3 regions of the Streptomyces sp. NPDC054872 genome follow, and region 1 is predicted to be linked to each of the others. Evidence: riboswitches for the same ligand, from Rfam matches in the RefSeq annotation. Region 1 holds a riboswitch; each other region holds the start of a gene.
What was found. A riboswitch is a leader RNA that binds a small molecule or an ion and turns the genes downstream of it on or off. The one in region 1 is predicted to bind cyclic di-AMP.
Positions count from the first base shown of each region.

Region 2: linked by a shared signal. The riboswitch ahead of ACWGIH_RS14185 (M23 family metallopeptidase) and the one ahead of ACWGIH_RS42835 (transglycosylase family protein) in region 1 are both predicted to bind cyclic di-AMP.
Region 3: linked by a shared signal. The riboswitch ahead of ACWGIH_RS08695 (transglycosylase SLT domain-containing protein) and the one ahead of ACWGIH_RS42835 (transglycosylase family protein) in region 1 are both predicted to bind cyclic di-AMP.

Region 1 covers NZ_JBSGYY010000072.1:558-10,199, reverse strand. The annotation lists gene ACWGIH_RS42865 (class I SAM-dependent methyltransferase) at 1-927, opposite strand, end outside; gene ACWGIH_RS42860 (NAD(P)/FAD-dependent oxidoreductase) at 1,128-2,531, opposite strand; gene ACWGIH_RS42855 (Ppx/GppA phosphatase family protein) at 2,930-3,856, opposite strand; gene ACWGIH_RS42850 (DUF501 domain-containing protein) at 3,853-4,395, opposite strand; gene ACWGIH_RS42845 (FtsB family cell division protein) at 4,454-4,933, opposite strand; gene eno (phosphopyruvate hydratase) at 5,035-6,315, opposite strand; gene ACWGIH_RS42835 (transglycosylase family protein) at 6,574-7,281, opposite strand; cyclic di-AMP (ydaO/yuaA leader) riboswitch at 7,285-7,479, opposite strand; gene ACWGIH_RS42830 (transglycosylase family protein) at 7,661-8,653, opposite strand; gene ACWGIH_RS42825 (cytochrome P450 family protein) at 8,828-9,642, opposite strand, start outside.
Region 2 covers NZ_JBSGYY010000010.1:17,866-27,507, reverse strand. The annotation lists gene ACWGIH_RS14210 (DEAD/DEAH box helicase) at 1-1,100, shown strand, start outside; tRNA gene ACWGIH_RS14205 (tRNA-Lys) at 1,374-1,446, shown strand; gene ACWGIH_RS14200 (alginate lyase family protein) at 1,600-2,811, shown strand; tRNA gene ACWGIH_RS14195 (tRNA-Met) at 2,890-2,963, shown strand; gene ACWGIH_RS14190 (PP2C family protein-serine/threonine phosphatase) at 3,114-4,268, shown strand; cyclic di-AMP (ydaO/yuaA leader) riboswitch at 4,471-4,617, shown strand; gene ACWGIH_RS14185 (M23 family metallopeptidase) at 4,629-5,714, shown strand; gene ACWGIH_RS14180 (aldo/keto reductase) at 5,883-6,827, shown strand; gene ACWGIH_RS14175 (PrsW family glutamic-type intramembrane protease) at 6,824-8,182, opposite strand; gene trmB (tRNA (guanosine(46)-N7)-methyltransferase TrmB) at 8,277-9,077, opposite strand; gene lhgO (L-2-hydroxyglutarate oxidase) at 9,318-9,642, opposite strand, start outside.
Region 3 covers NZ_JBSGYY010000005.1:271,362-281,003, forward strand. The annotation lists gene ACWGIH_RS08675 (MFS transporter) at 1-680, opposite strand, end outside; gene ACWGIH_RS08680 (PEP/pyruvate-binding domain-containing protein) at 677-2,701, opposite strand; gene ACWGIH_RS08685 (ATP-grasp domain-containing protein) at 2,698-4,053, opposite strand; gene ACWGIH_RS08690 (PAS domain S-box protein) at 4,385-5,680, shown strand; cyclic di-AMP (ydaO/yuaA leader) riboswitch at 6,218-6,374, shown strand; gene ACWGIH_RS08695 (transglycosylase SLT domain-containing protein) at 6,377-7,126, shown strand; gene ACWGIH_RS08700 (hypothetical protein) at 7,314-8,420, shown strand; gene ACWGIH_RS08705 (hypothetical protein) at 8,423-9,532, shown strand; gene ACWGIH_RS08710 (GNAT family N-acetyltransferase) at 9,600-9,642, shown strand, end outside.

The sequences.
Region 1 (9,642 bases):
GGCGATCTGGTGGTTGAGGAGCCGTCCGCCCGGCTTCAGCAGGGCGTGCAGGTCGTGTGCGTACTCCAAGTACTTCTCGGCGCCGACGTGTTCGGCCATGCCGATGGAGGAGATGGCGTCGTACGGGCCGTCGCGCACGTCGCGGTAGTCCTGGACGCGGATCTCGACCCGGTCGGTCAGGCCCTCCTCCGCGATGCGCTTCCTGGCGTACGCGGCCTGCTCCTGGGAGAGCGTGACGCCGACGACGGTGACGCCGTGCTCGCGGGCCGCGTGGATCGCCATGGAGCCCCAGCCGCAGCCGACGTCCAGGAGCCGCATGCCGGGCTTCAGGGCGAGCTTGCGGGAGATGAGTTCGAGCTTGTCGCGCTGAGCGTCCTCAAGGGTGGAGGTTGCCTCTTCACCGTCCCCCCAGTACGCGCACGAGTAGACCATCGAGGGGCCGAGCACCAGCTCGTAGAAGTCATTGCCCACGTCGTAGTGGTGGCTGATGGCCTGCCGGTCGCTGCGCTTGGTGTGCAGGTGGAGACGGCCGCGCCCGCGCATCTCCTCCGGCGGCGGGGCGGGCGGCAGGAAGGGCGCGGCGAGGCCGACCAGGCTGCGGGCCGCGGCGCGGAACCGCGGGTCGCGCAGGGACTCCCTGAGGCTCTTGGCGTCCTCGTCGCGCTCCCAGATGAACCCGGCGAGCCGGTCGAGCGCGGCGTACAGATCGCCCTCGACGTCCAGGTCCCCGGCCACCCAGGCGCGGGCCAGGCCCAGCTCGCCCGGCTTCCACATCAGGCGGCGCAGGGCCCGACGGCTGCGTACGACGAGGACGGGGGCACCCGGCGGGCCTGCTTCCGAACCGTCCCAGGCGCGGATGCGCACGGGGAGCGGGGCTCCCAGCAGTTGTTCGGCGAGGCTCTCAAGCCGCAGTGCGGCGTGTGGCATGGCGCACACCTCCGTGATGGCGATCCCGGACAGCTCAACACCACGTAAACACCAACGGGACTCTTGCGCAGTCCCGTTGCCGCGTCACGGATCGGCAAAATAAGTGTAAGCACCATGCATACGGGGACGGAAAAACCCGAGGGGGCCGCCCGCACCACGGATGGCGGGCGGCCCCCTCGGGGCTGTTCAGGGACCGGAGGTCAGGAGGCCTTGGCCTTCTCCTCGGACCCGGCGGCGACCGGCTCGGCCTTGGCCGCGGCGGGCTTCGGCGCGGGCTTGGCGGCCTCGTAGAACTCCTCGCGCGGCGTCTCCATGGCGCCCAGCGAGACGACCTCCCGCTTGAGGAAGACCGCGAGCGTCCAGTCCGCGAAGACCCGGATCTTGCGGTTGAACGTCGGCATCGCCATGCCGTGGTACGCGCGGTGCATGTACCAGGCCAGACGGCCCTTGAGCTTGATCTTCATCTTGCCCATGACGATCATCGCGACGCCCTTGTGCAGGCCGAGACCGGCGACCGCACCCTTGTTGGCGTGGCTGTACTCCTTCTGCGGGAAGCCCCGCATGCCGGAGATCACGTTGTCGCCGAGGACCTTGGCCTGACGCAGCGCGTGCTGGGCGTTCGGCGGGCACCAGGCGTTCTCGTTGCCGGCCTTGCGGCCGACCATGTCCGGCACCTGGGCGTTGTCGCCCGCGGCCCAGATGTAGTCGGTGCCCTGGACCTGGAGGGTCGTCTGGGTGTCGACGTGGCCACGGGGGCCGAGCGGCAGACCGAAGCGGGCGAGCGCCGGGTTCGGCTTGACGCCGGCCGTCCACACGATGGTGCTGGAGTCGACCTCGAGGCCGTTGTTCAGGACCACGTGGCCGTCCACGCAGGAGTCCATGCCGGTCTTGAGGTAGACCTCGACACCGCGGCCCTCGAGATGCTCCTTGCCGTACTGGCCGAGCTTCGGGCCGACCTCGGGGAGGATCTTGTCCGCCACGTCGACGAGCACGAAGCGCATGTCCTCGCGCTTCACGTTGTTGTAGTACTTGGCCGCGTCGCGGGCCATGTCCTCGACCTCACCGATGGTCTCCGCACCCGCGAAGCCACCGCCGACGAAGACGAAGGTCAGCGCCTTGCGGCGGACGTCCTCGTCCGTCGTGGAGTCAGCCTTGTCCAGCTGCTCGAGGACGTGGTTGCGCAGGCCGATGGCCTCCTCGATGCCCTTCATGCCGATGCCCTGCTCGGCGAGGCCGGGGATCGGGAAGGTGCGGGAGACCGCGCCCATCGCGATGACCAGGTAGTCGAAAGGCAGCTCGTACGCCTCGCCCACGAGGGGGGCGATCGTCGCGACCTTGCGGTCCTGATCGATGGTGGTGACCCGGCCGGTCAGAACTTCCGCCTTGGGCAGCACGCGTCGCAGCGGGACGACGACGTGCCGAGGCGAAATGCTGCCGGCGGCGGCTTCGGGGAGGAAGGGCTGGTAGGTCATGTACGACCGGGGGTCGACGACCGTGACGGTCGCCTCTCCGTAGCGCATCTTCTTGAGAATGCGCCGAGCTGCGTACAGGCCTACGTACCCACCGCCTACTACGAGGATCCTGGGACGCTCCGTGGTGCTCATGCCATCGAGTATCCACCTGCCCGGCGGGGGTCGCTCGTGCGCCCCTTCACAAGCATGGGTGGACCCTCTGCTACACTTCGCCGCCCACGTGACGCAGGCCATAGAGCCCCAGGGGAACCACGGGACAACCCGAGACGTTGTGCACCCCTTGTGAGCTGCCGCTCTGGCCCCTCGAGCGCAGTGGACCACGCGCCGGGCCCACCCTCCGGACGCACTCCCGAACCTTCACTGTCGTGGGTCGCGAGGCCCTCTCGGATCACTTTTAGGGGTCCAGAACCCCTGAACATCGTCCAACCGAGCCGATTTCCTTGTGAAGAACTTCACGAACTTTCCCGACGACATGTCGTCGAGGGCCCTTCCGGGCCCCTCATCAGCCGCTCAGACGCTACATGAGGCGCTCAGGCGATCGACCAGCCGATGCCGTCGAGGATGTCGTGCTCACTGACGACGACCTCCTCCGCGCCGGTCCTTTCCATGATCGAAAGGAGGACGAGGGCGCCCGCCACGATGACGTCCACACGCCCCGGATGCATCACCGGGATCGCGGACCGCTCGTCGTGCGTGGACCCGGCAAGACGGGCGGCGATCTCGCGCACCCGCTCGTAGGAGACACGGGAGTGGTGGATCGCCGCGGAGTCGTACGCGTCGAGGCCGAGCGCGATGGCGGACACCGTCGTCACCGAGCCCGCGAGGCCGACCAGCGTGCGGGCCTCGCGGATCGGCACCGTCTCCTCGGCGAGGTCGAGCGCGGCCGTGATGTCGGCCCGGACGGCGTCGAGTTCGGCGGGCGCGGGCGGGTCGGAGCGGATGTGCCGCTCCGTGAGGCGCACGCAGCCGATGTCCACGGAGCGGGCCGCGCGGACGGTGTCGTCGCCGACGACGAACTCCGTGGAGCCGCCGCCGATGTCGACGACGAGGTACGGCTTGGCGAGGTGGTCGCTGCCCGTCAGCTCCTTCGTCGCCCCCGTGAAGGAGAACTCGGCCTCCTGGTCACCGCTGATGACCTCCGGCTCGACGCCGAGGATGTCCAGGACCCCGCGTACGAAGTCGTCGCGGTTCTCGGCGTCGCGGGACGCGGAGGTCGCCACGAAGCGCAGGCGTTCGGCGCCGTGCGCCTTGATGACCTCGGCGTACTCGCGGCACGCCGCGAAGGTCCGCTCCAGGGCCTCCGGGGCCAGACGGCCCGTCTTGTCCACGCCCTGACCGAGGCGGACGATCGTCATCCTGCGGTCCAGGTCGACGAGTTCGCCGGTCAGCGGGTCGGCGTCCGCCACAAGGAGGCGGATGGAGTTCGTGCCGCAGTCGATGGCCGCCACGCGGGTCATGCGCTCTCCCCCGCGGGCTCACCCTCCGGAAGGGACACGCACGCGCCCTTGCGCCACCACTCCGGGAGCATGGCGATCGCCTCGTCGCCCAGCGGGTTCACGCCAGGGCCCGCGGCCAGGGAGTGACCGACCAGGACGTGCAGGCACTTCACGCGGTCCGGCATGCCGCCCGCGCTCGGGAAGCCCTCGAGTACCTCGATGGCGTCACGGCGCGCGATGTAGTCCTCGTGCGCCTTGCGGTAGGCGGCCGCCAGCTCGGGGTCCGTCTTCAGCCGCTCCGACATCTCCTTCATGACGCCGTTGGCCTCAAGGGTGCCGATCGCGGACGCGGCCCGCGGGCACGTCAGGTAGTACGTCGTCGGGAACGGCGTCCCGTCGGGAAGGCGCGGCGCCGTCTCGACGACGTCCGGCTGCCCGCACGGGCAGCGGTGGGCGATGGCCCGCAGGCCGCGCGGCGGGCGGCCGAGCTGCTGCTTGAATGCCTCGACGTCGGCGTCGGTGGGCTCGGTGCGCGGGGTGGTCGGCGGGGGCGTTTCCATGCCTGTCTTTCGATCGGTTCGCTACACGAGGTATGCGAGAGGTAGTGGTGGGAGGAGGTCAGTCCTCGGCCGGGCGGTCCGCCTTGTCGACGCCGTCCCAGACGTTCGAGTACCAGGGCCTGGCGGCGGCCCCCTGGTCGGAGCGCTGCTTCTTCGCCGCCTCGGGGTCGACCACCGTGTAGCCGGTCTCGCCCGGCATCACATAGTGCAGCCGGTCCCGGATGCGCTGCTCCGCGTACGCGTCGTCCCGCCAGCGGGCCTTCTCGTCCTTCAGCCTCTCGACGTGCTCGCGTCGCTCGGCCTGCTCCTTGCGCTGGTCGGCGATCTCGGCGCGCTGGGAGACGTACTGCCTTATCGGGTAGGCGAGCGCGACGACCAGCGAACACAGCACGAGCGCGAGAAGCGCGGCGCGTCCCGTGAGCCGGGAGCGGCGCGCCTGGCGCTTGGTCTGGGAGCGGTAGACACGCTCCGCGGTCTGCTCGCCGAGCAGCCGCAGCCTGGTCGCGGTGGAGAACCGGTCGCGGTCCTTCACGGCCATGTGTGCCGCCTCCCCGATACGTACGAACGTCCCCGCACACGGTACGGGACCGAGTACGGGGACGTACGTATCTACTCAGCGGAGCCGAGGACCGGAGGTGCTCAGCCCTTGAAGCGGGGGAACGCCGAACGGCCCGCGTACACCGCGGCGTCGTCCAGGATCTCCTCGATACGGAGCAGCTGGTTGTACTTGGCGACGCGCTCGGAGCGGGCCGGGGCGCCGGTCTTGATCTGGCCGCAGTTGGTGGCGACGGCGAGGTCGGCGATGGTGACGTCCTCGGTCTCACCGGAGCGGTGCGACATCATGCACTTGAAGCCGCTGCGCTGGGCCATCTCGACGGCGTCGAGGGTCTCGGTCAGCGAGCCGATCTGGTTGACCTTCACCAGGAGGGCGTTGGCCGACTTCTCCTCGATGCCGCGGGCGAGGCGCTCCGGGTTGGTGACGAAGAGGTCGTCGCCGACGAGCTGGACCTTGTCGCCCAGCTTCTCGGTGATGACGTTCCAGCCGGCCCAGTCGTCCTCGAACAGCGGGTCCTCGATGGAGACGAGCGGGTACGAGGCGACGAGCTCCTCGTAGTACTCGGTCATCTCGGCGGCCGAGCGGGACTTGCCCTCGAAGTCGTACGAGCCGTCCTTGTAGAACTCGGACGCGGCGACGTCGAGCGCGAGCGCGATCTGCTCGCCGGGGACGTAACCGGCCTGCTTGATGGCCTCGAGGATGAGGTCGAGCGCGGCGCGGTTGGAGTCCAGGTTCGGGGCGAAGCCGCCCTCGTCGCCCAGGCCCGTGGAGAGGCCCTTGTCCTTCAGGACCTTCTTCAGCGTGTGGTAGACCTCGGTGCCCCAGCGCAGGGCCTCGGAGAACGACTCGGCGCCGATCGGCGCGATCATGAACTCCTGGATGTCGACGTTCGAGTCGGCGTGCGACCCGCCGTTCAGGATGTTCATCATCGGAACGGGCAGCAGGTGCGCGTTCGGGCCGCCGAGGTAGCGGAAGAGCGGGAGGTCGGAGGCCTCCGACGCGGCGTGCGCGACGGCGAGCGAGACGCCGAGGATGGCGTTGGCGCCGAGCGAGCCCTTGTTGTCGGTGGCGTCGAGGTCGAACATCGCCTGGTCGATCAGGCGCTGCTCGGTGGCGTCGTACCCGACGAGCTCCGGGCCGATCTGCTCGATGACGGCGAGGACGGCCTTCTCCACGCCCTTGCCCATGTAACGGTTGGGATCACCGTCACGGAGTTCGATGGCCTCGAAAGCACCGGTGGACGCACCGGACGGAACGGCGGCACGACCCGTGCTGCCGTCGTCGAGGCCGACCTCGACCTCGACCGTGGGGTTGCCTCGGGAGTCCAGGATTTCCCGGGCTACGACGACGTCGATGGACGGCACGAGCATCTCCTTCTGGGATGTGACGCGGGTACGCGAGGCGTTGGCCTCGCGGACACGAGCCTAACCGGCTCCCGGACAACAGCCAGCCGACCGACCGTCCTGTGGACAAACCGAGAGCGAAATGTTTACGAACGGAACAAACATACCCCGCCCCGGTGCGTACGGGGGATACGCGCACCGGGACGGGGTGGACCCGTGGGGACGGGGGGTGGGGCGGGCGGCGCCTCCGCCGAAGCGCCGCCCGCCTCCCCCGGCGTCCTAGCTCAGGTGGAGCTGCTGGCCGGGGTAGATCATGTCGGCGTTGTCGATGATGTCGCCGTTGAGCTTGTAGACCTTGTGCCAGCCGCCCTTGACGTCCTTGGCATCGGCGATCTTGGAGAGGGTGTCGCCCTTCTTGACCTTGTACTCGCCGTCGCCCTTCTTGACCGTCTTGCCGGTCGGGGTCTCGACGGTCTTCTTGGACTCGGCCTTCGGGGCGGCCTCGGCCTTCGGAGCGGCCTGCTGCGGCTGCTCGGTCTGGGCGCTGGGCTGGCTCTTGGGCTGCTCCTGGGTCTGCTGCGGGGCGCTCTCCTGCGCACCGCCACCCTCGTTGGAGGCGCCCGAGAGGCCGACGCCGCAGCTCGGCCAGGCACCCTTGCCCTGACCCGCGAGGACCTTCTCGCCTATCTCGATCTGCTGGGCCTTGGAGGCCTTGTCGGCGGTGGGCGCGTACTTCGTGCCGCCGTACGCGGCCCAGGTGGACGACGAGAACTGCAGGCCGCCCGTGTAGCCGTTGCCGGTGTTGATCGACCAGTTGCCGCCGGACTCGCACTGCGCGACGGCGTCCCACTCGGAGTTCGTGGCGGCGGAGGCCTGGCCGGCCGCCATCAGCGGGGCTGCGACCGCGACACCGGTGACGCCGGCGAGCGTGGCGACGCGGGTGGCCTTGGACGGGCGGCGGTGCTTGCCCTTGCTGGAAAACAGCATGAGTGATCCCCTCACCGACGCCTGCGAGGTGAGCTGTCGGGTTCGGGCCGATGAAGTTGCCCGGCCGCGCTTCCTGAGCGCGACTTAACCCCTAGCCGTTCCTGGCCGTCTCCCCGCCTCGCTCTCGCGAGGCCGTTCAACGGCCGGGCCCGGCGGAAACCTTGGTTCCCCCGCTCCTGCCTACGGCGCTTGCGCGACGACTGTTCCCGAACGGCCGTTGGCAGGACTCGGCGTACCGACCGGCGGGGCCCGCTGTGGCGAGCGGTCACGACCGTAGTCATGCCAACGGCCGATTTCCAAAGACGATCAGGGCTTCTGAGACCCATGTCTCACTTACGCCAATTGGGACAACGAGCGCAAAGCGACTCGTCAACTACCCTTACTTTTCGCCCAAATCGAGGCTCTGACCGGGAAGGATGAGATCGGGGTCGGAGCCGACGGACTTCTCGTTCCCGGCGTACAGCTCGGTCCACCCGCCCTTCACGTCGAGGTCGTCGGCGATGACCGAGAGGCTGTCCCCGGAGCGGACCGTGTACGTCCCGTCGGAGACGTCGTGCTCGCGCTCGTCGCCGCGGGAGGCGTGCCGGCCCGAACCCTCGCGCGCGGAGCCTTCGGATGCCTCGTCGTCGGCGCTGCCGCCGCGGTGGCGGCCTTCGCCCTCGCCGGTGGAAGGCTCGGCGGCGGGCGAAGTGTCCTCGTCGCGCCCGGACTTGTCCGGGTCGCCGGACTTGGTCGAGTCACCCGAGTCATCCGACTTGCCCGAGTCGTCGTGATTCTTGTCTCGTGACGCGTCGTCGGCGTCGGGCTTCTGGGACGGCTCGGCATCGTCCGAGGGCTCGACCGACTCGGACGGCTCGTCGGACTCACCGGAGCCCTTCGAGTCCTTCGGACCCTTCGAGTCCGTCGAGCCCTCCGAGTCCTTGGAGTCACTCGACTCCGACGGCTCGCCAGAAGGAATCGCGATCGGAGCGCCCGGGTCGACGTCGGCGGCGGCGCCGTCCTGGGTGAGCCCCGCGACCGGCGCGCAACTCGGCCAGGCCTTGGTCCCCTGGTCGTCGAGGACCTTCTCGGCCACGGAGATCTGCTGCGAACGGCTCGCCTGATCGGCGCTCGGTGCGAAGTCGAGGCCGCCGTGCTCCTCCCAGGTCTGCTGCGAGAGCTGGAGTCCGCCGTAGTAGCCGTTGCCCGCGTCCGCGCTCCAGGCTCCGCCGCTCTCGCACTCCGCGAGCTTGTCCCACGTGGCGGTGTCCGCCGCGCTCGCGCTGGTGGCGCCGAGCAGCGGGATGGCGATGGCCGACCCCGCCACTCCTGCCGCGACGATCAGGGCCGGGGCCTGGCGGGGGCGTCGGTGACGACCATTGCCGGAGAGCATGCGGTTGCCTTTCGCGTGACTGGAGCGACGACTGCGGCACGGGATGCCGAGTCGTCGGTGAACGTAGCGGCAGTCGAACGCTTGTCACAAGTCGATGCAGCGGAGATCACGTGAAAGTCACAGTCTTGACGGTCCGTCAGCTAAACGTCGTTTCGGGGGCTTCTCATTCGCCGATTATTTGCTCTGCTGTGCGGGTGTGAACTCCACGGGAAGCGTGCGGAGTCCACGCATGATGAGGCCGCCACGCCACCTCAAATCACCAGGTTCCGCCGCGAGACGCAGGTCAGGGAGGCGCCGCAGGAGGGTCGCGAGGGCGGCCTGCCCTTCGAGCCTGGCCAGTGGTGCGCCGAGACAGTAATGAATGCCATGGCCGTAGCCGAGGTGTTGGTTGTCGCGGCGGGAGAGGTCGAGCGTGTCCGGTCGGTCGAATCGTGCGGGGTCGCGATCGGCGGCTGCGAGGACCACGAGGACGGGGTCGCCGGCGGCGATGTCCTCCCCTCCGACGGTCAGCGGCTCGGTGGCGTACCGCCAGGTGGCGAGTTCGACGGGCCCGTCGAAGCGGAGGAGTTCCTCGAGTCCCGTCTCCAAGAGCGCGGTGTCGCCCTCCCTGAGGGAGGCCTGGAGCCGCTCGCGCTGCTCGGGGTGGGTGAGGAGGGCGTACGTGCCGTTACCGATCAGATTGACGGTGGTCTCGAAGCCGGCGAACAGCAGGATGAAGGCCATCGCGGCGGCCTCGTTCTCGGTGAGGTGCTCGCCGTGGTCGGAGGCGCGGATGAGCCCGGAGATGAGGTCGTCGCCGGGTTCCAGGCGCTTGCGGTGGATCAGCTCGGCGAGATAGCCGCGCATCTTCTTCACCGACCGGGCGACCCCTCCCCTGGGCCCGCCGCCGTGCCGGATCATCATCCCCGCCCAGTCGCGGAAGTCGTCCTGGTCCTCGCGGGGCACGCCGAGCAGGTCGCAGATCGCGTAGATGGGGAGCGGGAAGGCGA
Region 2 (9,642 bases), on a different contig from region 1:
TGTCCCTGTCCCTGCCGCACCAGCGCCGCCAGATCTTCCGCCTGATGGAGGACGCGGGCGTCGACGCCACGCGTCACATCATCAACGGCGGCGGCACCTTCGACCCGGAGGTCGCCGAGATCACCGGCGCCCGTTCGATGACCGAGGTGCAGGCCGACTCCGCGGGCAACGCGGCGACCCAGGCCGAGCGTGAGGTCAAGGACCTCACCAAGGAGCTGGAGCGCGCGACCCGCCGCGCGACGGAGCTGCGCGAGGAGGCCTCGCGTCTCACCGCGCGTGCCGCCCGCGAGCGTGGCGACGACCCGGAGACCGCGGTCGCCGAGGCCACCGCCGCCGCCGAGGCCGAGGTCGAGGCCGCTGTCTCCGTACCGGAGCAGCCCGCGGCCGCTCCTCGCGAGGAGCGCCGTCCGCAGCGTGACGAGCGCGGCAACTACGAGCGTGAGCGCCGCGACGACCGCGGTGGCCGTTCCTTCGAGCGTCGTGACGACCGTGCGTCGGGTGACCGTGGCGGCTTCCGCGGCGGCGACCGTCGTGAGGGCGGCGACCGTGGTGGTTTCCGTGGTGGCGACCGTCGTGAGGGTGGCGGCTTCAACCGTGACCGCAACGACCGTCCCTCGGGCGGCTTCCGTGGCGGTGACCGTCGCGAGGGTGGCGGTGGCTTCAACCGTGACCGCAACGACCGCGGTGGCTCCGGCTTCCGTCGTGACGACCGCCCGTCGGGCGGCGACCGTGGTGGTTTCCGTGGTGGCGACCGTCGTGAGGGTGGCGGCTTCAACCGTGACCGCAACGACCGTCCCTCGGGCGGCTTCCGTGGTGGCGACCGTCGTGAGGGTGGCGGTGGCTTCAACCGTGACCGCAACGACCGCGGTGGCTCCGGCTTCCGCCGCGACGACCGCCCCTCCGGCGGCCACCGTGGCAGCGACCGTCCGTTCAACCGTGACCGCCGCGACGACCGTCCCGCGGGCGGCTCCGGTGGCTTCCGCTCCGGTGGCCACGACCGCCCGTCGTACAACCGCAACTCGGGCACGTCCGGCACCGGCACGGGCACCGGCTCCTTCGGCCGCCGCGACGACAAGCCGCGCTGGAAGCGCAACGGCTGATCTCTAGCCGCTTCCGCCTGAACGAAGGGCCCGCACGACGTCCACCGTCGTGCGGGCCCTTCGGCGTATCGGTGGCACGCTGGCGGCGGCCGGCAAGAAGATCCGCTCGGTCTGGAGTACGTACAAGGGCCTTTCCCCGCCCGTGAGTTCGGCCGTCCCCCGAGCTCTCGGCGGCTGCCCTGGGCCCGTCGCGGACCGCGCGACGGGCCCAGGAGGCGATACCCGATCGGATGGCGGGGCCTCTGCGGCTATGCTCGTGGGGTGCATCCGCACGGACCGTTAGCTCAATTGGCAGAGCAGTGGACTTTTAATCCATTGGTTGTGGGTTCGAGTCCCACACGGTCTACCGAGAAGGCCCAGTTCGGGGGAGTCCCCCGAACTGGGCCTTCGGTGCGTTCAGGGACGCCCCGCCGGTCGCCCGAACGGCCCCGCCTCGCCTGCGCGCCCGCTGTCCGCGAGTGACGCTGTGCCTGCCAGGTGGACGATCCGGAGGTACAGCATGGGTTCCGTACGGCGGGCTCTCGTGATGGTGCTCGTGCCGCTGCTCGTCGGGGTCTCGGCGGCCTGCGGCGGGTCGGGGGGCGGGTCCGGCAAGGCCACCGAGCGGGCGCGCCCCGCCGAACTGGCCTTCGAGCACCCCGGGGTCCTCGTCAGCAAGGCGCAGCTGGACCGCGTGCGCGCCCATGTCGCGGCGCGCGAGCAGCCCTGGCTGACGGCGTTCGAGCAGATGCGGGACAGCAGGTACGGCGCCGACGACTACACGGCCAAGCCGTACGCGGTCGTCGCGTGCCCGGCCGGCACCCGCGCGGGCCGAGGCTGCGTCGAGGAGCGCGAGGACGCCATCGCCGCGTACACGCAGGCCCTGCTCTGGAACATCACCGGCGACCGCGCGCACGCCAGGAAGGCCGTGCAGATCATGGACGCCTGGGCGCGGGTGATCACCCGGCACACCGAGGCCAACGCGGGGCTCCAGACGGCCTGGGCCGCTTCCTCGTGGGCACGCGCGGCCGAAGCCGTGCGGTACACCTACGACGGCTGGACCGACGGCGAACTCCTCCGCTTCGAGCGGATGCTGCGCAACGCCTATCTGCCGCAAGTGCGTGACGGCGCGGCCGACTTCAACGGCAACTGGGATCTCCTGATGGCCGACGCGACCATCAGCATGGCCGTCTTCCTCGACGACCACGAGTCCTTCGAGAAGGCGGTGACGCACTTCAGGACCCGCGTGCCCGCCTATTTCTATCTGGAGTCGGACGGACCGCTGCCCGTGTCGCCCGCGGGCAGCGGCATCGACACCGCGGAGAAGCTCCAGAAATACTGGTTCGGGCAGAAGACCTTCGCCGACGGCCTTTCCCAGGAGACGTGCCGGAACTTCAAGCACGCGAGCTACTCCCTCGCGGCCACCGCGCACATCGCCGAGACCGCCTGGCACCAAGGCGTCGACCTGTACGGCGAGGTCAAGGAGCGGCTGCGGGCCGCGCTGGAATTCCACTCCGGATACCAGCTGGGCGCCGTGGCGCCGGACTGGCTGTGCGGCGGCAAGGTGCGGCGCGACATGGGGCCCGACACCGAGGTCGGCCTCAACCACCTGCGGGAACGGCTGCGGCTCGACCTGCCGGAGACGGAGAGGCTGACGCGCGAGCAGCGGCCCGAGGGAACGGACGACCTGTTCGTGGCCTGGGAGACGCTGACGCACGCCGAGAACGCGTGAGCGGAAGGCCCCGTTCGTAGGCGGTTCGCCGCCGGTTCGCTTTCACTCCCCCTGATGGCGTAGAGTTGCATTCAACGGCGCGGGGTGGAGCAGCTCGGTAGCTCGCTGGGCTCATAACCCAGAGGTCGCAGGTTCAAATCCTGTCCCCGCTACTAAAGACCGAAGGCCCGGATCCAGAAATGGATCCGGGCCTTCGGTGTTTCCGCCGCCGAGGTGAAGTCGGTGTTCCTGAGCAATACGGCCGGTAACCCGGTCGGCCCACACCGGTCGCCCCACGCGGCCCCTCCGGGAACCCTGAGTGAGTGGGGCAGCGAGGAGGAGACGGCGGGGGCGGCAAGCGTCCCGATGTCCGGCACGAGCGGGCGCTCGTGCGGGCTCTCCCCCTGCTGCTCATCGTCCTCGGCATCGTGTACGACGTGTCGACCCCGCCCAGGTTCACCGCCGTGCCCCTGTTCACCGCGGCCCCGCTCATCGCCGCGCCTTTTTACTCGCTGCTCAGCACCATCCTCATCGGCGTCGCCTCCTGCACCGCCGTGCTCGCCCTGCACTTCAAGACCAGTACGGCCACCGACGTCGAGGCCACCACCGAACTGATCACGGTGGTGACCGTCGCCGTCCTCGCCGTCGTCATCAACCGCGTCGTACGCCGCGGCGACAAACAGCTCGCATCCGCCCGCTCCATCTCCGAGGCCGCCCAGCGCGCCGTGCTGCCGCAGCCGGACCCCCGCATCGGCGGTCTCGATGTCGCGGCGCGGTACGAGGCCGCGGAGGCCGACGCGTTCATCGGCGGCGATCTGTACGCCGTGCAGGACACCCCGCACGGCGTACGCGTCGTCGTCGGCGACGTACGGGGCAAGGGCATGGGCGCGGTGGCGGCCGTGGCCGTGGTGATCGGGGCGTTCCGGGAGGCCGCCGAGCAGGAGACCACCCTGGAGGCGGTGGCGCAGCGCCTGGAGCGTGCCCTCGCGCGTGAAGGCACGCGGCGCGACGGGCTCGACGCCTTCGAGGGGTTCACCACCGCCGTCCTCGCGGAGATCCCGCACGGCGACGGTCCGGTGCGTCTCATCAACCGCGGACACCCGGGCCCGCTGCTCCTGCGCGGCGACGGGCGGCTGTGCGTCCTGTCGGCCACCGAGCCCGCGTTGCCGCTCGGGATGGGCGAGCTCGGCGCCTGGCCGGACCGCGCGGACGAGACGGAGTTCCCGCCGGGGGCGATGCTGCTGCTCTTCACCGACGGGCTCTCCGAGGCGCGTGACGTCCGGGGCGACTTCTACGACCCGGCGGCGCGGCTCGGCGGCCGGATCTTCCCGGGGCCCGGCGGACCCGACGCGCTCCTGACGACGCTCGTCGAGGAAGTGCGGCGCCACACCGGCGGCGGGGGCACGGACGACATGGCGTTGCTGGCGGTGCGGCGGCCCATGTCACCGGCCGTGACGGAAGGACACCACTCCGCATAACAACTGACGTACTGTCAAGGAGATGTGAAGCTCCGGTGTGTGAAGAAGTGGGGGCAACTCGCCCCGTTCCGGCCCTCGGTGTCCCGATAAGTACGGGCCGTGAGCGTTAACGATCAGCCGGAACAGCTTGGAATACCGCCCTGCTGTCTATTAACGTTCGATAACGCAGCGCGGTCGTCCCAGCCGTCACTCGAGTCGGCTCCGCGCGCACGCGCCTAATCCCGAAAGGGAGCCGGGGAACCACTAATTGGGGTGAATCGGGCGTCTGTGCATCCGTGCCAGATGTTCGTAGGAGACCTTCCTGCTCCGAACCCGTCAGCTAACCCGGTAGGCGAGAAGGAAGGAAAGGAGTGCGCCCCCGTGGCGTCCAACCGCCCTGCCCCCCAAGGCGTTTACGTACCGAATGACGACGATTTCGGTGGGTACGACGACAATTCCTGGGAGGAATGGAACCCCACCGAGGAGTCCATCCGTCCCGTCCGCGGCAGGCACCGCGTCCACAAGCGGGGTGGTGGCGGGCTCGCCCGCAGCTCCACGGTCCTCGGCGTAGGCGTCATCGCCGCCGTCGGCGCGGGTGGCATCGCCACCGCGCAGGACGGCAAGCCCCCGGTCTCCATCGCGATGCCGGACCTCTCGGCCGTCACGGACTCGCTGCCGGAGGCCAAGTCGCTTCCGGGCGTGGGGTCCTTGATATCCGACGGCTCGTCAGGCGAAGCTTCCGCGGACAGTGGCGTGACGACCGCCGCCGCGCCCCTCAGCGCCGCGGGCCTCAGCACCGCCGACGCCGAGCAGGGCACCACGGACGCGGGCGAGGCACTGCGGGCCCGCATCATGGAGCAGGCCGAGAACCAGCAGGACCAGGCGGACGACGCGGTCCAGAAGGCCGCCGAGGAAGCCGCCGTCAAGCAGGCAGCCGAACAGGCCGCCGCCAAGCAGTCCGCGGCCGAGAAGAAGATCGCCGCCGAGAAGGCCGCCGCGAAGAAGAAAGCCGAGGCCGAGGCCAAGAAGAAGGCCGAGGCGGAGCGCCTGGCCAAGCTCGCGAAGAGCTACACCCTCCCCGTCGCCTCGTACACGCTCACCGGCACCTTCGGTCAGCCCGGCTCCATGTGGTCCTCCGGCTACCACACCGGCCTGGACTTCGCGGCCCCGACGGGCACGCCCATCAAGGCCGTCCACTCCGGCACCATCAAGGAAGCCGGCTGGGCGGGTGCGTACGGCTACCGCACGGTCCTCGAACTCGACGACGGCACCGAGGTCTGGTTCTGCCACCAGTCCTCGATGAACGTCAGCGCCGGCCAGAAGGTCACCACCGGCGAGACCATCGGCCGCGTCGGCGCCACCGGCAACGTCACCGGCGCGCACCTCCACATGGAGGTCCACCCGGGCGGCGACTCCACCGGGGTCGACCCGGCGGCGTGGCTGCGCGGCAAGGGCCAGTCGATCTGAGGCGACCCGAGATCCCCGGCGGTCCTGGCGACAACCCCCCGACGTCAGGGCTGCCGGTTCGGCATGCCCGCCCACCGCGCGGCCGTTCCCGTGTGCCGCCGTCCCGGTGAATGAAACCGGCATCCCGTTGTGCGGAATGCCGCGGTCCACAAGGGCGTTGATCCCCTCATGACTTCTCTCCGCAAGCTTGGCTCCTCCGACCTCGAGGTCTTCCCGCTCGCCCTGGGCGGCAACGTCTTCGGCTGGACGGCCGACGAGGCGCAGTCCTTCGACGTGCTCGACGCCTACACCGCCGCGGGCGGCAACTTCATCGACACCGCCGACGTCTACTCGGCCTGGGTGGACGGCAACAAGGGCGGCGAGTCCGAGACCGTCATCGGCAACTGGTTCGCCGCGCGCGGCAACCGCTCCGACGTCGTGCTCGCCACCAAGGTCGGCGCCCACCCCGACCACAAGGGCCTGTCCGCGAACACCATCAAGGCCGGTGCCGAGGAGTCGCTGCGCCGCCTGCGCACCGATTACATCGACCTGTACTACACGCACTACGACGACCCGACCGTCCCGGTCGAAGAGGTCATCGGTGCCCTCGACGACCTGGTGACGTCCGGCAAGGTGCGCGCCATCGCGGCGTCCAACGTGACCCCCGAGCGGCTCCAGGAGTTCCTGGACTTCTCCGACCGCGAGGGCCTCGCGCGCTACTCGGTGCTGCAGCCGCACTACAACCTCGTCTCGCGCGACACGTACGAGGGCCAGCTGGAGCAGGTCGCCTCCCGCTCGGGCCTGGCCGCCGTCCCGTACTACGCGCTCGCCTCCGGCTTCCTGACCGGCAAGTACCGCCCGGGCGCGACGGTCGACAGCGCGCGGGCCCAGGGCGCCGGCAAGCACCTGGAGACCGAGCGTGGCCGGCGTGTGCTCGCCGCGCTCGACGAGGTCGCCGAGGCCCGCGGCGCGGAGCTCGCGACGGTCGCCCTGGCGTGGCTCGCGGCCCAGCCGACGGTGGCGGCACCGATCGCGTCGGCCCGTACGGTCGAGCAACTGCCCGCGCTGCTCGCGGTGGGCGAGCTCGAACTGACGGACGCCGAGGTGTCGACGCTGACGGCGGCTTCGGCCTAACCCCGGTAGGGGTTGTACGCGGGGTAGGGCATCGCCGGCTGGGCGTACGGATATCCGTAGGGGTGCGGCTGGGCGTAGGGCTGCTGTTGCGCGTAGGGCTGTGCGTACGGCTGGTGGTGGGGCTGCCGGTATCCGTAGGGAGGCGGCATCGGTACGAGCACGGGTGCCGTCGCGCGGGCCGCGTAGGCGAGGGCGGGGCGCGCGGCCTCGCGGCGCTCCCACAGCGCGTGCAGCAACTCCCGCTCCCGCACGACGAAGTCGGCGCCCGCCTTGCCCCTGCGTCCGCGGTGGCGCAGGAGCGCGAGAGACGTCGCGTACGCCTCGTACTGGGCGACCGCGCGGGCCGCGGCCTTGCCCTGGGTGTACGAGGCGTAGTCGCGGGCCAGGGTGCGGGCGCGCATCGTGCCGAGTGCGTACGGCTCGGGAGCGGTGAGCCAGCCCGCGATCGCGTACGCGGGCAGTTCGGCGCGCACGATGCGCAGGCCGCGCTGCCTGGTCCAGATCGCCAGCCAGGTGAGCAGGCCGAACGCGGGCAGCATGAACGTCGCGTACACGGCGAAGAAGCCGTAATCCCCGAAGCTGGCCGAGCCGTTCCACAGGGCGTGCAGGCCCATCGCGAGGAGCAGTCCGGTGAGCGGGAGCAGGACGCGCCGCCAGTTCCGCCGGTCGGCGCCGAGCGCGGCGATGCCGAAGCCGATGCCGGTGAGCACGGTGAACAGAGGGTGCGCGAAGGGGGACATCACGACGCGCACGAAGAAGGTCGCCGCGGTCACGGACGCCAGCCCGGTCCCGCCGTTGAGCTGGTCGGTGCCGAAGGCGCTGCCGAGATAGAGGATGTTCTCGGTGAACGCGAAGCCGGTGGCGGTCACCCCGGCGATCACGACGCCGTCGACGATGCCGGTGAACTCGCGTCTGCGGAAGAGGAAGACGAGCAGGACCGCCGCGGCTTTCGCGCTCTCCTCGACGATCGGGGCTATGACCGTCGCGCCGAGGGTGTCCGCGCTGGTGGGGTCGGCCGTGGCGGTGGCTATCCAGCGGGTCGCGAAGCTGTTCGCGACGATGGCTATGAGGGCGGCGGCGCAGGCGCCCCAGGCGAAGGCGAAGATCAGATTCCGCCAGGGGCCCGGCTGGACCCGCTGCAGCCAGCGGAAGGCGGCCACCAGGAGCGGCACGGGCAGCGTCGCGAGACCGAGCCCGACCAGGAAGCCCCGCGTGCCGGTCTGCTCCCTGACCAGGGCCAGGATCACCAGGCCCGACAGGGCGAGCAGGGTGACCAGGGCGGCCGCGCGTATCGCCCGCCGCTGCCACCAGCGCGCGTGCCGCAGCCCGGCGGGCCCCGCGGGGGGCATCGGCATCGGGTGAGGGTGCGCTGAACGGGTGGCCACCCGTTGACCCTAACGAGGGACGGGGGTGGGCCGCGACGGTGTCTCGGACCGGGTGGCCGGAGTCTCAGTCCGCCCGGACGTCCGTCCTGCGGAACAGCAGGTCGTGGACGACGTGCCCCTTGTCCAGGCCCTGGCCCTCGAACCGGGTGAGGGGACGGAAGGCGGGGCGGGGCGCGTACCCGCCGTCGGCCTCGGTGTTCTCGAACGCGGGGTGCGCGGTGAGCACTTCCAGCATCTGCTCGGCGTACGGCTCCCAGTCGGTCGCGCAGTGCAGCACGGCGCCGGGCTTGAGGCGGGGCGCGGCGAGGTCGAGGAAGTCGGGCTGGATGATGCGGCGCTTGTGGTGGCGGGCCTTGGGCCACGGGTCGGGGAAGTAGACGCGCAGGCCGTCGAGGGACGCGGGCGGGAGCATCTCGCGGAGCAGGATGACGGCGTCGCCGTTCGCGACGCGGACGTTGTCCAGGCCGTTCCGCTCGGCGAGACCGAGGAGGTTCCCCTGGCCGGGGGTGTGTACGTCCACGGCCAGGATGCCGGTGTCCGGGTCGTCGGCGGCCATCTGGGCGGTGGCTTCGCCCATGCCGAAGCCGATCTCCAGTACGACGGGGCGTTCGCCTTGTCCGGTGCGGAACATTTCGGCGAGGTCGAGGACGCGCTGCCCGTCGATGTCCAGGCCCCACTTGGGCCACAGCCGCTGGAGCGCGTCCGCCTGGCTTGTGGTGACGCGGCTCCTGCGGGGCTGGAAGCTGCGGATCCGGCGCTCGAAGTGTGACCCGGCGGGGTCGGGCGCGGGGCCCTGCGGGAAGCGGGGCTCGCCCTTCGGGCGGGGGGCTCGGGGGTGCTCGGGGGCGGCGTTCGACTCAGACACAGTGGGGGAATTTTAGTCCCCAGCCCCGCCCCTTCCCGACTGCGTCTGTCGGCGGCTTCGCCGCGCAGGGGGCTCCGCCCCCAGACCCCCGCTCCTCGAACGCCGGAGGGCTGGGAGTCCAGCCCGTCCGGCGTTTGAGGACGAACTCGGCGAAGCCGGTGATGAGGGCACGCAAGGCCCCCGCGCCAGAGCGGGTTTTCGGAAAGGGGCGGGATCGGGGAAGGCCCCGCAGGGACCGCCCTACAGAACCGCCAGCACCCGCCGGGCCACAGCCCGCCCAATCGGCAGCGAAGCCGTAGCCGCAGGCGAGGGCGCATTCAGTACGTGCACGGCCCGCGCCCCCTCCCGGATGAGGAAGTCGTCCACCAGCGTCCCGTCACGCAAGACGGCCTGCGCCCGCACCCCCGCCGCCACCGGCACGAGATCATCCGAGGTCACCGCGGGCAGCAGCCTCCGCACGGCCGTGGTGAACGCCTCCTTGGAGAGGGAGCGCCGAAGCTCCCCGGCCCCGTACCGCCAGTGCCGCCCGGCGAGGCGCCAGGACCCCGGCCAGCTCAGCGTCCCC
Region 3 (9,642 bases), on a different contig from region 1:
CCCGCGTCCCGCAGGAACGCCCCGCCCCTGCGCCCTCCGCGAGATCGGTCGGCCGGCTTCTCCCTGCCCTCCCCCTCCCCCGCTCCCGCCAGGCGAGGCAGGGCGATCGCACAGGCGAGGGAGCCCGCCGCGCTGGCGGCACTGAGCACGTACGGCGCCGCGTGGGCGACGGACATCAACGGTCCGACCAGCGGCCAGCACCCGACCTTGGCCGCGAGACCCAAAGCCCGCGCGGTGCCCTCCGCCTTCAGGTAGTGCTCGTCGCAGCCTTCGGCGCGCAGCCCGTCGTACAGATAGGCGCTTGCCGCTCCCGAGGTGAGCGAGCGGCCCGCGGCGATGGCGAGGAAGTGGACGAGGAAACCCGTGTACGTGGCGCTGAGGACCGGAGCAAGGTTCGCCGCCGTCATCACCACGGCCCCGGCCCGCAGGCAGTTGCGGGTGCCGATCCGGTCGGCGATGAGGCCGGTCGGGATCTCGAACAGGCAGAAGGCCACGTAGTAGATGCTCTGGATGCCGAAGATCTGCGCGTCCGTCAGACCGGCGGCCTTCTGGTAGGCGTAGAAGACGGGCATCCACCACAGCAGGTTGAACAGCAGCTGGAAGCCGTAGTTGAGCCGGATGATGCGGCGGGCGGTGTCCGTCAGACCGGTGCTGCCCGTCCTGCTGGAGGGCGCCTTCACAGCGCGTAGGGGCGGATCTGGACCAGCCGGAAATCGCCCCGCTCGGTCATCAGCCACTCGATGTCCAGCGGCTTGTCCACGTCGGAGCCGCCGAACGGCGAGCCGCTGAAGTGGGACTGGAGGAGCCGTCCGGTCAGTGACAGGTCGGCCAGGCGGGCGCGGGTGGCCGCGGGCAGAGGGTCGCCCCAGGAGCCCAGGGCGACGGTGCGGCCGCCTCCCTCCACCGTGTTGTAGAGGTATTGCTGCGGCAGGACGGAGCCGTCGACCACCTGGTCCGGGGAGCCGGGCGAGCAGTTGAGGTAGACGTTGCGGAAGTCCTCACGGCGGGTCGGGTCGCAGGTCACCAGGACGCCGCCGAGGGAGGCGGGCTCGTACTCCTGGATGATCACGCCCATGTAGGTGTCGTCCAGGGAGATGCCGACCTGGTGGCGCAGTCGCACGCTGCGGGGCGACACCAGCGAGGCCCACACCTGACGTACGGCGTCCAGGAGTTCGCTGGTGGAGTGGACGGTGGTGACCGAGTCGTAGACGCCTGCCGCGGAGAAGCCCGGCAGGTCCTCGGCGTTGGACGAGGAGCGCACCACCAGGCGTCGGCGTGCGGCCGCGCCGGCGGGGAGGGCCTGGTCGATCTGCCGGGTGACGGACTCGGGGACGGGCGTGTTGCGGATCAGGTGCTGGATTTGCAGGCAGAGCGAGTCCAGGACGTCGGTGGCGTCGAGTTCGAGGGCCATCTTGAGCTTGCCGATGCCCTGTTGGAGGGCGGGCGATGAGGCCAGGAAATGCTGCTGGAGCGCGAAGGGGAGCGCGACTCCTTCCGGGGCGTCGACCGTGGTGGCCACGAAGTCGGCTGCTGCGGCGCGTAGTTCGGCCGTGGAAGGCGCCTTGAGGCCGAGCCGTGTGCCGAGGTGCGTGTAGAGGCTTTCGCGCGGCGGGCGGGGCCGGCCGTAGAAGGCGATCAGGTCGGCCGTGCGGCTGTCGAGTACGTGGTGCAGTTCGCCGAGGTTGGCCGCTTTGGTGCCGTACCGGTCGCGGTCCGCGCTGCGGAGCCGGTGCAGGGCCAGCACGGGGGCGTCTTCGAGCAGGGGCGGCTGGAGGCGTATGCGCTGCTGGTGCCAGGCCGGAGCCCGCAGGGCCGGCTCGTCATCCAGCCGCTGCAGCAGGATCTCGTCCTCGCGCACGCGGTAGCGGATCCACGCGCCGTCCAGTTGGTCCCGGTCGACGAGCTGGTGCAGGTCGCGCACGATGGCGTTGGGTATGCCCCAGCCGGAGGCGAGGACGTTGGTGTGCGAAAGCGGCGTGATCGGGGCGGTGTTGAGGAACCCCGCCACCCGGGGCACGTCGTCCGGCAGGCAGGGCATGGCCACGATGTCCGCCCAGCCGAGATCTGCCTCCGCCGCCGCGTACTCCTCGTGCGTGCGGAAGTACCGCAGTCGCCCGGTGGCCTCGCCGGGGTTCAGCGGTGTGCGGGTGCGGGAGCCGAAGAGCTCGTGGCTCAGGATGCGGGGCACGCGCAGTTCGCTGATCGCCGCCAGTTCCTCCTCCTGCCCGTGGTTGGCGGGCTTGAGGAGTACCGGGAGTCTGCCGTCGACGCGTTCGCGCACGAACTCGTAGAAGTGGGCGAGGAGTTCGCCGTGCATGGTGTCGGCCTCGGTCGTCTCCAGGACGAGGAAGGTGCGTTCGCGGCCTTCCGTTTCCTGCTCGGTGTGCAGGGACAGCACGCCGAGCAGGAAACGGCGCTCGGGGTCCATGTAGACGGAGGCGTTGAACGCGTCCAACTCGGCGTCCAGCGCTTCGAGTGTCTTGCCCAGAACGCGGGTGGCGATGTAGTTGACGTGGAAGGGGTGTGCGGTCGTGTCGAGCAGGTGCCAGGTGTTCTCGGCCCGGTCGACGACGACCTTGAGGTACGGGTGGCCGGCCAGGACGCCCGAGAGCGTACGGAACAGGGGCAGGGAGAGGTTCTCGCCGATGACCGTGCGGTCCGTGGCCGGCTCGGCGGGGCCGGTGAACAACTGGGCGGTCATCGGGCGACCTCCTCGGGCTGCGCGGCGGGCAGGACCCGGGGCAGGGCGTCCACCAGGGTCTCGAAGTCCCGCAGGACCCTCCGCGGGTCGGTGGCGGACAGCAGGCACAGGGCGGCCATGGTGTTGGCGCCCGCGGCCGGGTCATACACCGGTACGAGGGCGCCGTCGGTGAGCGAACTCTCCGCGACCACCGACAGTTCGCTGCCGTGGCTGAGCGGCACGTCCGCCGCGACGGCGGGGAAGTCCCAGACCTTGCGGTCCCGCCAGGCCTCGCCCCTGGAATCCACCGCGAGGACGACGAGGGAGCCCGCCGCGCCGTTCGCCTGCGCCGGCGTCAGCGCATGCCGGGGCCACTCGACCTGACGGCCGAGGAGGTGGTCGACGAGCATGCCCACGAGGTCGAGCCCGAAGACCTCCTCGATCTGCGGCACCGTCATCGCGCCGCCGAATCGGGCGGCCGTCTCGATCAGCCACATGCGGCCGTCCGCACCGAGCTTGATCTCGGTGTGGGTACCGCAGTCACGCAGTCCGAGAGCATCGACGGACGCTCGGGCGAGTGCCACGATCCGGTCCTGGGTGTCCTGGGACAACAGGGCGGGCGTGATGCTCGCGCGCTCGGTGAACGGCTCGACGGTGGGCATCCGGCCGCTGAGGCAGATGGGGCGGAACACACCGTCCGCCACGACGCCCTCGACGCTGACGTAGTCGCCCCAGCCGGGCTCGTCGAACCAGTCCGAGGCGGTGCCGCTCACGATCTGCTCGACCACGAAGTCCGCGTCGGCCTCGGCCACATGGAGTTCCGCGTACCCCAGCTGGGCCGATTCGGACATCACTTCGCGCGATCGACGCCACGCGGCGGACGCCTCGTGCGGGGCGCGGATGATCTGGTGTGCGGTGGACCCCGCACTCCAGGCCGCCTTGAGGAGGAGCGGGAAGGGAAGGTCCCGGGCCGCCTTGCGCAGGTCCGCCTCGGTGGCCACCGGGCGGAACTCCGGTTGCGGAAGGCCGTGTTCGTGCCAGGTACGACGCATCAGCCGCTTGTCGCGTGCCAGCGCGGCGGCGCTGCCCGCCCCCGCCAGGCCAAGCACCTCGCAGGCCTCTGCGACGGCCACGACCGCGTACTCGGAGAAGGTGAGCACCGAGGCCGCGCCGACGGCTTCGGCCCGCGAGACGATCAGGGACACCAGGTCGGCGCGGCGCGCGTCGGCGGGCGTCACGACGGAGGCGCACAGCCGCTCGGCCGTGTCCGCCACAGTGGGAGGAAGTGCGCTGAGTGCCAGCAGGTGCACTTCCGCCCTTGCGGCCGCCCGTGCGAGGACGTGACCGAGCGGCGGACCACCCTTGGCATGCACTAACAGCACCTTGCTCACTGAAGTTCCCTCTCCATTCGTCCGGTTGAGGCATGTCGTCGTCCGCATCGGTGACGCGCGTAGAACATGCGGGGTCACCGGGGCGTACGTTGCAGGGCGTGTTCACCCGCACACTCAAGGGGACCAGGCGGCGGGCGCCCGCAGCGCCAACGGGGACGTCTGACATTCAGGCAAATGCCTGAGTGCCGCAGGCACAGACGGCGCCGGACGGCCGCCACTTCGGCCGAGAACCGAGCATGCGCGAGATCGACGCGGGATACGCATCGCCTGGTGACTGTGCGTCAACCAGTTGAATACGGACGGAGAAACGACTGTGAACGACTCCAATCTCAAGGCACTGCTCGAACACCTGCCTGCGTTCTGGTGGGAGGTGGACCAGCCGTGGCAGGTCCTGGAGAGGGGAGGCGGCGCCTTCGCCGACACCGGGACCGCGCAGCGCTTCCTGGAGCGCATGCACGAGGAACTCTCGGACCCGGGGCATCCGCCGGAGGAGGTCAGCTGGCAGGCGCAGTTCGACGGGCGCACCTTCGACGTGAGCTGGCCTCTGGACGAGACCCGCGCCCACCGTCGTACGCGTGGTCTCGCGGTGGAGGTCGACGCGCACGCCCCGCACCGGTACACCACCTTCGCGGACCTCGTCGATCTCGCCCCGGCCGCCGCGTTCATCCGGGACCGCGCAGGACGCTATCTGTGGGCCAACCACGCCTACGCACACCTCTACGGCACCACGCCCAAGGAACTCACCGGCAGATACATCGAAGACTTCGACGCCCCTGCCGAGGCCGTCCAGTTCCGCGCCCTGGACCAGGAGATCCTCACCCGGGGCACTCCGGTGCGGCACACCCTCGGCTATCGCCGACCGGACGGCAGCGTCGGCCAGGCAGCCGGGCACCGCTTCCCCGTGCGGGAGAACACGGAGGCTTGCGTCGCCGGAATCTATGTGGACATCACGGACCACCTGCGCGCCCTGGTCCAACGCCAGGAGGCGGAGGAGAACCTGCAGGCGCTGCGGGACCACAGCGGTCTGCCCTGCGCGCTCCTTTCGGCCAACGGGCGGGTGATCGAGGCGAGTTCGGCGGCCGCCGATCTCTTCCACGTCGGCCTGCCCGATCTGGTCGGCCGTCGCGCGCACACGCTGCTCGCTCCCGCCCCTGCCTCCGACCTCGATCAGCTGCACCGCAGATGGAACGGTCTGATAGCCCGCCGCACCAGACGGGTGGAGACATCCGCCGTGCTCGTCGACGCCCGGGGGCGGCAACGCCGCGCGCAGCTGCACCTGACGACGGTCGGCCATTCCGCTGCGCACGCCCGTCACGTCTGGGCCGTCGTCACGCATCAGAGCCTCGCTCACGAGGCCCACCCCTCGCTCACGGCCGCACAGATCCGCATCCTCTCCCTCCTGGCGGAGGGCAGCAGCAACAGTGACATCGCCGCCTCGCTGCGGCTGTCCCGGCAGACGGTGGACTACCACCTGAGCCGCCTGCGGCAACTCCTGGGCGCCACGACCCGCCCCGCCCTGGTCGCCCGGGCGTACGTCCTCGGCATCCTCGCCCCGCGCGCCTGGCCCCCGCGTTCGGCCACGGCAGCCCATCCGCTCAGCTCTGCCTGACGGGCAGAATCCAGGACCCGGGAGTCAACACCGCTAAATTGCCCGGCTCCTGACGCGAACTAGCCTTTTCCGCTTGCCAACTGGGCGCCGCAGACATGGCGGTTGGGGAATTGCCACCCACCGCCCGACTCCGATCCGCTCCCCGGCGACGAACTGAGGCCTTTATCGAGCGCCGCCATAAGACGCCCACCGCTGGGCACACACCAAAAGGCAGTGCCCGTTTTGACACGAAAAATGGGCATCGCAGTATGTCCGGTTTTGCGAATAAGGACACTTCTACACCCACTTGGCATCGCGACGCAGTGGAATGAGTCACACCCGCGGAACGAGCTCCAAAGGGCCGCTCGGCGCATTTTCGTTTCACCCAAACAAAGTTGAGGCTAATTGATCAATGAGCCCACGAGCCGCGAACTCCGGGAATGGGCCTCGCGCATTCCCGGAGAAAATTCCGCCCTTGTTCCGTCCGGGCATTCTCGCCTAACCTCACCGTCAATCCGGATGGAACGCCGAATCCTGCCGCTGTCCGGAAACCCTTCCCGTACTCACTCACTTACGCACGGCAGGAGCGGGGGACCCAGGTAAGCCGCCGATCCGGATTCCGGAACGGCTCGGGGTGAAGTCGCATTCACAGTGCGACCGGACATCTCCCGTCCGAACCCGACAGCTCACCTCGTAGGCGACGGAGAGGAATTCGTCATGCCTGCAAAGGGTAAGCACCGCCGTCCCAAGTCCAGCTCGCTCAGCCGGGGCATCGCCGCGGCAGGCACGGGCGGCGCCGTGCTCGTCCTCCCGGTGATCGGCGCGACCGCCGCCGCCGCGGCGCAGCCCGCGGCGGCCGCCAAGCCCGCCGCCGCCCCCAAGACGTACGTCGTCGCCGCGGGAGACTCTCTCGCCAAGATCGCCCGCGAGCACTCCGTCAGCGGCGGCTGGAAGAAGCTGTACGAGGACAACCGCAGCATTCTGGGCGCCGACCCGAAGCTGATTCACCCCGGCCTCAAGATCACCGTCGGCCAGAAGGCTCCGGCGGACGACGCGGCCGCCTCCAAGGCGTCCGACGAGCGGGCGGACCGCTCCGAGCGCTCGAATGCCGCCAAGCCCGCCGTCGCCCCGGCGAAGAAGACGTACGCCAACAACCTCGACGGCTGGATCAGGGAGTCGCTCGACGTCATGGCCCAGCACGGCATCCCCGGCACGTACGAGGGCATCCACCGCAACGTCATGCGCGAGTCCTCCGGCAACCCGCTGGCCATCAACAACTGGGACGTCAACGCCGCCGCGGGAACCCCGTCCAAGGGGCTCCTGCAGGTCATCGGCCCCACCTTCGACGCCTACCACGTGACCGGCACCTCGCTGGACAGCTACGACCCGGTCGCCAACATCACCGCCGCCTGCAACTACGCGGCCGACCGGTACGGCTCGATCGACAACGTGAACGGTCCCTACTAGGGAAACCCGGTCTGGATCGCCCTGAGCCCCGGCACGCGCTGCGTCCGGGGCTCAGGGCTGCCCGCACCCCCCGGGCACGGGCCCGGAGAATCGCTCCCTGGACGCACCGCGAATTGGCATGCACCCGTCTATTCACGGACGGGTGCATGCCCATAAGGTGAGCGACCTTCGCGTTCTGGGGGGTCTCATGAACGGTCTCCGTGCGGTCGTCATCTGCCTTGTCATCGCGTGCACCGCGGTCGTCACACCCGTCACGCTCGTATCTCCTGCCGCGGCTGTGCCGTCCGCCGAAGCCGACGCGCCGCGCGTGACGCCGAGCTGGTCGGCGCTGCCGGTGCCCGCGGCCGCACCCCCCGTGACCGTGTCCGATCTTGCCGCCCGCGGCCCGGGCGAGGCCTGGGCGACCGGGTACGAGCACACCACCGACTGGGTGCGGCCGATGCTGTACCGGTGGGACGGCTCGGCATGGAGCCGGGACAGCAGCTTCCCCGGCGCCGAGAAGTCGGGCTGGCTCGGCAAGGTGCAGTTCGTCGGCAAGGAAACATGGATCTTGCACAACCGCGAGGGAACGGGCGAGATCCTGCGCCGGTCCGCGGGAGGGGCGGAAGGGTGGAGCACCATCCCCCTGCCGCAGACCTTGTGGACCTACCAGGACTTCGCCGCCGTGCCCGGTGCCGCGTGGGTGGTCGGTGAGGACGACACCGGGCTGAAGGTCCTGCACTACGACGGCTCCGGCTGGACCACACAGTCCACCCCCGAGGGCGTGCTGTACGTGATGGGGATCACCGCGCGCACGGCCACCGACGCCTGGGCCTGGGCGGACACCACCAGCGGGACCACCGTCCTGCGCTGGGACGGCACCGCCTGGCGGGACGCGAAGGTGCCGCTGCCGCCGAACAGCAACGTCCACACGATGCTGCTCGAACCCTCCGGCCGCGTCACTGTCGGCGGCAGCCAGTACACCGACGGCGCGCCGCGCACCTACCTCATGACCTGGAACGGCCACACCTGGCGCACCACCTACCCGCCCCTGGGCGACACCTACACCGAGGCCATGGTGCGCGGTCCGGACGGCGCGTTGTGGCTGCCCGTGCGCAGCGACCGCGCGTTCCAGTCGAAGTACGCGCGGGTCAACGGCTCCCGCACCACCTTCTCCTACGGTCTTGAGCGCACGAACGCCATCGACGTGAAACCGCGAGCGCTGACGAGGGCCGGGTCAGCGCTGCTGTCCTTCGGGACCGTCGAGATCTACGGCTCGAAACCGAACCTGATGAGCGAGCGGCTGGGAGGCTGACCATGGTGCGCCGACTTCTCGTCGCGGTCCTCGCCGTCGCGATGACCGCCATCACCGTCATGAGCTCGGCCGCGGCGGAGCCCACTGCCTGGCGACACGTCCCGGTGCCGGCCCAGATACGCCCGCAGGCCGGGCTGAACGAGGCCGTGGCGTTCGGTCCTGACCGGGCATGGGCTGTCGGCTCCGACGCCGTCGGCCGCGAGGCCCCTGGCTTTCCGCTGATGTTGCGCTGGGACGGAACCGCGTGGCAGCGCCAGAGTCTTCCCAAGATCAGCTGGCAGGGAGACCTGCTGTCCATCGCCGCGACCTCACCGACCGCGATCTGGGCGGTCGGCCGCGACTCGGCGGGCGGCGCCCGCCTGCTGCGCTACGACGGCACCACCTGGCGCGAGAGCCGGCCGCCCCGCGGTGTCCTGCTGACCAAGGTCGTCACCGGCGGCGGTGAGACCTGGCTGATCGGTTCGCGGGACGGAGCGCAGGTCTTGCTGCGGCGGGACGGGAGCGGCTGGCAGGACATGCCGGTGCCACCGGGAGCCGTCTACGGCATGCACATCCTGGCGGCGGACGACATCTGGGCCGCGGGCGCCGGCAACTCGGGGGCGGCGGTCTCGCATTGGAACGGGCAGGAGTGGCAGCAGACGATCGTGGACGGGTTCCCGAGGTCGGCCGTGGGCAGTGTGCTCGCGGTCTCGCCGACGGAGGTATGGGCGGGCGGCACGGCCGGGTTCGTCGGTGGCCCGGTGGGCAAGCCGATTCCGCCCCTGCTGATGCGCTGGGACGGGAACACCTGGAACCGGGTGGCCGTGCCCACCGGCTTCGGTTCGATCAGTTCGTTCGCTCCCGCCGCGAACGGCGAGCTGGGCTGGGTCTCGGTGGCCAACTCGCAGAAGTCTGGTCCGCCCGGCAGCTACCCGCCACTGGTCCCCGGGCCGGATTTCCTGTCCTGGGACGGCCAGTCGTTCGCGGAGTACAGCGAACCGGCGGTGGCCGGAGAGGGCGACTCCCGGACGCTGCAACTCGCGCCGGTGCCGGGTACATCGACGGTGTGGTCGGTCGGCCGCGCCGCCGGGCCCGAGAACACCTTCGCTCCGCGCACGCAACGCTTCGGCTGAGATGCCTTACAGAGAAGCGGACCACCAAAGTGATCCACTTCTTGAGAAGAGGTCCTAGCATTGGCCCATGCCCAACAAGCCGTCACGAGTCGAGCTGTGCCCGCTCACCC